2 regions of the Gottschalkia acidurici 9a genome follow, and region 2 is predicted to be linked to the other one. Evidence: a T-box and tRNA genes for the amino acid it is inferred to sense, from the RefSeq annotation. Region 2 holds a T-box; the other holds one or more tRNA genes.
The links. A T-box is a leader RNA that pairs with one kind of tRNA and senses whether it is charged. The one in region 2 lies ahead of CURI_RS11460 (proline--tRNA ligase), so its partner is inferred to be a tRNA-Pro.

Region 1: it encodes a tRNA-Pro, which carries the amino acid that the T-box ahead of CURI_RS11460 (proline--tRNA ligase) is inferred to sense. The anticodon was not compared.

What each region holds. Positions count from the first base shown of each region.
Region 1 is NC_018664.1:1,007,438-1,010,808, forward strand. Features, by position in the region: rRNA gene CURI_RS04545 (23S ribosomal RNA) at 1-382, shown strand, start outside; rRNA gene rrf (5S ribosomal RNA) at 442-558, shown strand; tRNA gene CURI_RS04555 (tRNA-Asn) at 564-638, shown strand; tRNA gene CURI_RS04560 (tRNA-Leu) at 643-731, shown strand; tRNA gene CURI_RS04565 (tRNA-Met) at 753-827, shown strand; tRNA gene CURI_RS04570 (tRNA-Met) at 854-930, shown strand; tRNA gene CURI_RS04575 (tRNA-Glu) at 935-1,009, shown strand; tRNA gene CURI_RS04580 (tRNA-Val) at 1,041-1,116, shown strand; tRNA gene CURI_RS04585 (tRNA-Asp) at 1,135-1,211, shown strand; tRNA gene CURI_RS04590 (tRNA-Thr) at 1,252-1,327, shown strand; tRNA gene CURI_RS04595 (tRNA-Gly) at 1,341-1,414, shown strand; tRNA gene CURI_RS04600 (tRNA-Arg) at 1,424-1,500, shown strand; tRNA gene CURI_RS04605 (tRNA-Gln) at 1,525-1,600, shown strand; tRNA gene CURI_RS04610 (tRNA-Lys) at 1,617-1,692, shown strand; tRNA gene CURI_RS04615 (tRNA-Ser) at 1,697-1,785, shown strand; tRNA gene CURI_RS04625 (tRNA-Ile) at 1,907-1,983, shown strand; tRNA gene CURI_RS04630 (tRNA-Trp) at 1,991-2,066, shown strand; tRNA gene CURI_RS04635 (tRNA-Pro) at 2,097-2,173, shown strand; tRNA gene CURI_RS04640 (tRNA-Ile) at 2,219-2,295, shown strand; tRNA gene CURI_RS04645 (tRNA-Ile) at 2,343-2,419, shown strand; tRNA gene CURI_RS04650 (tRNA-Phe) at 2,424-2,499, shown strand; tRNA gene CURI_RS04655 (tRNA-Glu) at 2,521-2,595, shown strand; tRNA gene CURI_RS04660 (tRNA-Val) at 2,631-2,706, shown strand; tRNA gene CURI_RS04665 (tRNA-Asp) at 2,725-2,801, shown strand; tRNA gene CURI_RS04670 (tRNA-Thr) at 2,841-2,916, shown strand; tRNA gene CURI_RS04675 (tRNA-Tyr) at 2,931-3,016, shown strand; tRNA gene CURI_RS04680 (tRNA-Gly) at 3,028-3,101, shown strand; tRNA gene CURI_RS04685 (tRNA-Arg) at 3,111-3,187, shown strand; tRNA gene CURI_RS04690 (tRNA-Gln) at 3,212-3,287, shown strand; tRNA gene CURI_RS04695 (tRNA-Ser) at 3,350-3,371, shown strand, end outside.
Region 2 is NC_018664.1:2,401,662-2,405,032, forward strand. Features, by position in the region: gene CURI_RS11460 (proline--tRNA ligase) at 106-1,830, opposite strand; T-box leader at 1,884-2,110, opposite strand; gene CURI_RS11465 (LolA family protein) at 2,172-3,275, opposite strand; gene CURI_RS11470 (HAMP domain-containing sensor histidine kinase) at 3,268-3,371, opposite strand, start outside.

The sequences.
Region 1 (3,371 bases), 1.4 Mb from region 2:
TCCTGGAGCTGAAGTAGGTTCCAAGGGTTGGGCTGTTCGCCCATTAAAGAGGCACGCGAGCTGGGTTCAGAACGTCGTGAGACAGTTCGGTCCCTATCCGTCGTGGGCGTAGGAAATTTGAGAGGAGTTGTCCCTAGTACGAGAGGACCGGGATGAACAGACCTCTGGTGTATCAGTTGTCGCGCCAGCGGCATGGCTGAGTAGCTAAGTCTGGAAAGAATAAGTGCTGAAGGCATCTAAGTACGAAGTCCCCCTCAAGATAAGATTTCCCATAGGGTTAACCTAGTAAGATCCCAGGAAGACTACCTGGTAGATAGGTCACAGGTGTAAGGGCAGCAATGTCTTCAGCTTAGTGATACTAATAGATCGAGGGCTTGACCAATATATTAAAGAATAATCTAATCGCTGTGTAGTTTTGAAGGTACGAAATATCTTCAAATATTTAGTGACGATAGCGAAGGGGTCACACCTGTTCCCATACCGAACACAGAAGTTAAGCCCTTCAGCGCTGATGGTACTTGGTGGGAGACCGCCTGGGAGAGTAAGACGTTGCTAAATGATGTTCTTAGGTAGCTCAACGGTGGAGCACCCGACTGTTAATCGGTAGGTTGTGGGTTCGAGTCCCACCCTGAGAGCCAATTTGCCGGGGTGGCGGAACTGGCAGACGCACAGGACTTAAAATCCTGCGGTCCTTAAAGATCGTACCGGTTCGATTCCGGTCCTCGGCACCAAGAAACTCTAAACTAAAACGACGCGGGGTGGAGCAGCGGCAGCTCGTCGGGCTCATAACCCGAAGGTCATCGGTTCAAATCCGGTCCCCGCAACCAAATTAGATGCTTATTAATACCATTATGGCGGTGTAGCTCAGTTGGCTAGAGCATGCGGTTCATACCCGCAGTGTCAGCGGTTCAAATCCGTTCACCGCTACCATGATGGCCCTATGGTCAAGCGGTTAAGACACCGCCCTTTCACGGCGGTAACCCGGGTTCGAATCCCGGTAGGGTCACCAAAAAAGTCCCAGAAGTTCGTAATAAAATTACGGGCGCGTAGCTCAGCTGGGAGAGCACCTGCCTTACAAGCAGGGGGTCACAGGTTCGAGCCCTGTCGCGCCCACCATAAGTAAATAAAAAATGCGGCCTGGTAGTTCAGTTGGTTAGAATGCCAGCCTGTCACGCTGGAGGTCGAGGGTTCGAGTCCCTTCCAGGTCGCCAAAAAAACATTCCATTAAAGAATGAAAAACAAACTATATGTGCTGGTGTGGCTCAATCGGTAGAGCAACTGACTTGTAATCAGTAGGTTGGGGGTTCAAGTCCTCTCACCAGCTCCATGAAACTATATATGCGGGTGTAGCTCAGTGGTAGAGCCCTGGCCTTCCAAGCCAGTTGCGAGGGTTCGATTCCCTTCACCCGCTCCAAGAAAACGAGTGCCTATAGCTCAGCTGGATAGAGCATCGGCCTTCTAAGCCGAGTGTCCGGGGTTCGAATCCCTGTAGGCACGCCAATAAATAAATATATAAGATGTTGTTGGGGTATCGCCAAGTTGGTAAGGCACCAGATTTTGATTCTGGCATGCGTAGGTTCGAGTCCTGCTACCCCAGCCAGAAGTAAATATTTTGTGATCTATTAGCTCAGTCGGTAGAGCACCTGACTTTTAATCAGGGTGTCCCGCGTTCGAGTCGCGGATGGATCACCAATCCGGAGGGGTACCGAAGTGGTCATAACGGGGCGGTCTTGAAAACCGTTAGGGTGCAAGCCCACGTGGGTTCGAATCCCACCTCCTCCGCCATAAAAAACATATAAAAACACTATAGAGAAGTACTCAAGAGGTCGAAGAGGCTCCCCTGCTAAGGGAGTAGGTCCTTCACGGGGCGCGAGGGTTCAAATCCCTCCTTCTCCGCCATAGGTGGGGGCCTTTAGCTCAGTTGGTTAGAGCGCCCGGCTCATAACCGGTAGGTCCGGGGTTCGAGTCCCTGAAGGCCCACCATATACATAGGGGTATAGTTCAGTTGGTAGAACGTCGGTCTCCAAAACCGAATGTCGTGGGTTCGAGTCCTGCTACCCCTGCCAATAGAATAATAATATATTTAATAATAAAGTCGGGGTGTAGCGCAGTTTGGTAGCGTACGTGGTTTGGGACCATGGGGCCGGGGGTTCGAGTCCCTCCACCCCGACCAGTAAAAAGATTAACATGTTTTTACTTAAAAGTCACTAAATAAAATGGGCCTGTAGCTCAGGTGGTTAGAGTGCACGCCTGATAAGCGTGAGGTCGATGGTTCGAGTCCATCCAGGCCCACCATGAAACGAATAAATGTTTTATAAGTAATAAACCTAGCAGAAATGTTAGGGCCTTTAGCTCAGTTGGTTAGAGCGCCCGGCTCATAACCGGTAGGTCCGGGGTTCGAGTCCCTGAAGGCCCACCAATTTGCCCAGATAGCTCAGTCGGTAGAGCAGGGGACTGAAAATCCCCGTGTCGGTGGTTCGATTCCGCCTCTGGGCACCAAATGTGTACATGTAGTATGATGGCCCTATGGTCAAGCGGTTAAGACACCGCCCTTTCACGGCGGTAACCCGGGTTCGAATCCCGGTAGGGTCACCAAAAAAGAAAATCCCAGAAATCCGTAAAATAATTACGGGCGCGTAGCTCAGCTGGGAGAGCACCTGCCTTACAAGCAGGGGGTCACAGGTTCGAGCCCTGTCGCGCCCACCATAAGTAAATAAAAAATGCGGCCTGGTAGTTCAGTTGGTTAGAATGCCAGCCTGTCACGCTGGAGGTCGAGGGTTCGAGTCCCTTCCAGGTCGCCAAAAAATATTCTATTAAAGAATGAGAAACAAACTATATACGCTGGTGTGGCTCAATCGGTAGAGCAACTGACTTGTAATCAGTAGGTTGGGGGTTCAAGTCCTCTCACCAGCTCCAAAGTTTCAAAATTAGGAGGAGTTCCCGAGCTGGCCAAAGGGGACGGACTGTAAATCCGTTAGCTTCGCTTTCACTGGTTCGAATCCAGTCTCCTCCACCAAAACATAATACGCGGGTGTAGCTCAGTGGTAGAGCCCTGGCCTTCCAAGCCAGTTGCGAGGGTTCGATTCCCTTCACCCGCTCCAAGAAAACGAGTGCCTATAGCTCAGCTGGATAGAGCATCGGCCTTCTAAGCCGAGTGTCCGGGGTTCGAATCCCTGTAGGCACGCCAAAAAATAAATATATAAGATGTTGTTGGGGTATCGCCAAGTTGGTAAGGCACCAGATTTTGATTCTGGCATGCGTAGGTTCGAGTCCTGCTACCCCAGCCAAGAATCTAAGTTTTAACTGAATTATTTTAGGTTAGAGCTTAAAGATGATTTAATTAAAATCCGGAGGGGTACCGAAGTGGTCAT
Region 2 (3,371 bases):
TAGCATTGTTCACAGATATAATTATTTATATACAAAAATACCGCTATACTATTCAATTAAATAACATTGCGGTATTTTTATATTATAAATTTATTATGTTTTTAATTATATTCTTAACCCCTGATTAGTAAATTCCTCTTTTATCTTATTCATTACTTCACTAACATTAACTTCTTCTTTGTTTCCGTCTTTTCTTAATGAAAACTCTAGTATATTTTCACTAGCTTTTTTACCTACTGTAACCCTTATAGGTGTACCGATAAGATCAGCGTCTTTAAACTTAACACCCGCTCTTTCATTTCTATCATCTAGTAATACTTCTATTCCCAGATTAGATAATTCTTCATATAACTTTTCTCCTAGTGCAACTTGCTCAGCATCTTTGATATTTACTATAGTTACTAAAACTTGATATGGAGCAACTGATAATGGCCATATAATTCCATTTTCATCATAGTTTTGCTCTATTATAGCTGCCATAGTTCTAGAAACTCCAACCCCATGAGAACCCATCCATATTTGAGCTGCCTTTCCGTTTTCGTCTAAATAAGTAGCATTTAATGCATCCGTGTATTTAGTACCTAACTGGAATATATTCCCTATTTCTATTCCTCTATCCATATTTAATGGACTTCTGCAGTTTGGACATTTATCTCCTTCTTTAACTAATAATAAATCATCCACTATTTCTCCTGCAAAGTCTTTTCCGTAATTTACATTTTTTAAATGATAGTCTGTTTCATTTGCTCCTACTATAAAGTTTTTCATATTAGCGACTCTTGAATCTACTAATATTCTTACATCACCTTTTAGATTTATTGGTCCTGCAAATCCTACTTCCGCGCCAGTTACTTTTTTAACTGTTTCTTCATCTGCCATAAATAAGTCATGCTCTAATACTCCTAAAGTATTTATTAATTTTATTTCGTTTAATTCTCTATCTCCAGGTACTAGAACCGCTACTACTTTATCATTTGCTGAATATAAAAGTGTTTTTACGAACTTATCCCCTGTTGTATTAAATAATTCTTTTAATTCATCTATAGTTCTAGCATTTGGAGTATGAATTTTTTCTACATTTAATTCATTTTCATCTTGAGAGTTTACTTCATAGATAAATTTAGCTTTTTCATCTGTGGCAGCATAGTCACAATCATTACAATAAGCCATAGCACTTTCTCCAAACTCCGATGTAGCCATAAATTCATGTGAGTCACTTCCTCCCATTGCTCCAGAGTCACCCTCTACTACTTTATAATTTATTCCACATCTATCAAATATTTTCTCATACGCTTTCCACATGTCAAAATATGACTTTCTCATTCCTTCTGGATCTAAGTCAAAAGTATAAGCATCTTTCATTATAAACTCTCTACATCTCATTAATCCAAATCTTGGTCTTTTTTCATCTCTGTACTTAGTTTGAATTTGATATAAACTAAGAGGTAACTGTTTGTAAGACTTTATATCAAATCTTATCATATCTGTAAATATCTCTTCATGTGTTGGCCCTAAGCAAAATTCTCTATTGTGTCTATCTCTAAGTCTAAACATCTCTGGTCCAAATGCATCCCATCTTCCAGATTCTTGCCACAACTCTGCTGGTTGTATAGCTGACATGTGTACTTCTTGTGAATCTATAGCGTCCATTTCTTCTCTAACTATATTTTCTATTTTCTTTATTACCTTATATCCCAATGGTAGATAAGTATATACTCCTGAAACTAGTCTTTTTATCATGCCCGATCTTAACAGTAACTTGTGACTTGGTAGTTCTGCCTCTGCTGGAACTTCTCTTAATGTTTGTAAATATAGTTTTGACATTCTCATAATTATAGCTCTCCTTTTATTTTAAAATTGAACATAAAAAAACCTTCATCCTAAAAAGGGACGAAGGCTTGTATTTCCGTGGTACCACCCTAATAAACTACTATATTATATATGCAGTTTACTCATTTTATATAACGGTTATTCCGTCTAGATATACTTTTATTTCAATCTAGATGCTCTAGGACTGGTTCAGTGCTTTAGAGGATCAGAAATCTCTCAGCCTATGATTTCCTCTCTTATAGATCATAAATTACTTACTATTTCCCTTCAGTGCATTTTAGTCTTAAATTTTAACTTCATATTACTAGAAAAAGTACTGTTTGTCAAATTTATTTTATTTTTTACTCATAGTATGATAAGCTATCAACTATTTTTATACACTCTTCTATACTAATATTATTAACGTGTAATATCATATTATATCTTAATCCTTTTTCATCAAACGTTATTATTTTTATAGTATCATCTATATATGAACCTTTACCGCCTCTTATGACGATTTCCTTTGAACCTGGAAGCCCTACTTCATAAGATGTTTCCTTTGGTTTTAATACACTTAGAGAAAATACTGGTTTTCCATCTTTAATATATTCTTGACTTATTTCATCTGGAAATTCTTTATTGTCAAGTGTTACTATATTTGTATCTTTCAAAACATAATTTTTTGAATCTTTAAGATATAAAAACGACTTATTAAATATATCCTTTACTTCATCTAAACTAGCACTTTTAATTTTAGATTGTTCATCTATATTTACTATTTCAGCATCTTCTGGAACTTCAAAGTTAAATACACTTTCATCTATTTTAGATTTATAATCTATTTTCTTATATTCAATTTCTATTTTCATATCTCCAGTTTTAGATATTGACTTTACAGTAAACCACTTGTCCTTTTCTATCCAAAAATCCTGTTCACCAACGATACTATCTTGCTTCTTAGGAACTGCTTTTAAGTGATATGTGTCTATTCCATTAATTTTTTCCTCTCCTGAGTTTTCTATTTCATGAGTTTTATCTATAAATTCAAAAGCTTTTTTCATCTGATCTTTAGGACTTAACTCTATTAGACTACTTGCTTCATCCCCCAAATTAGCCTTTATAACTTTATTCTCTTTAGCAATATAACTAGTCAAGTTTCGTCCATCATTTACTGCAACTACACTATCTTTTTCATCTTTACCCTTAGTCTCTACCCTTTTCATCGTTTTTCCATTTATCTTCATTACCCACTCTTTCATGTATGTCTTTTCTATAATTTCTTCTTTATCATACATTATTATTTCACTTTCAGCATAATAGTTACTAAAGTTATTATCTGCCTCTACCGCATTTGCAACTATCTCCTCTGGAAGTAAACTTACTACATCTGTATCGCAACCTGTTAAAAACATACTCGAAACTAATATAGCACCCAAATATATTCTTATCTTTCTTTTAATCATCATATTTTCCCCCATTATCTTTTTTAATAAGCATAACAATCATTGTTTCTTGTTTTTCAGAAATTATCATTACTTCTCCGCCGTGTTTTTCAATTA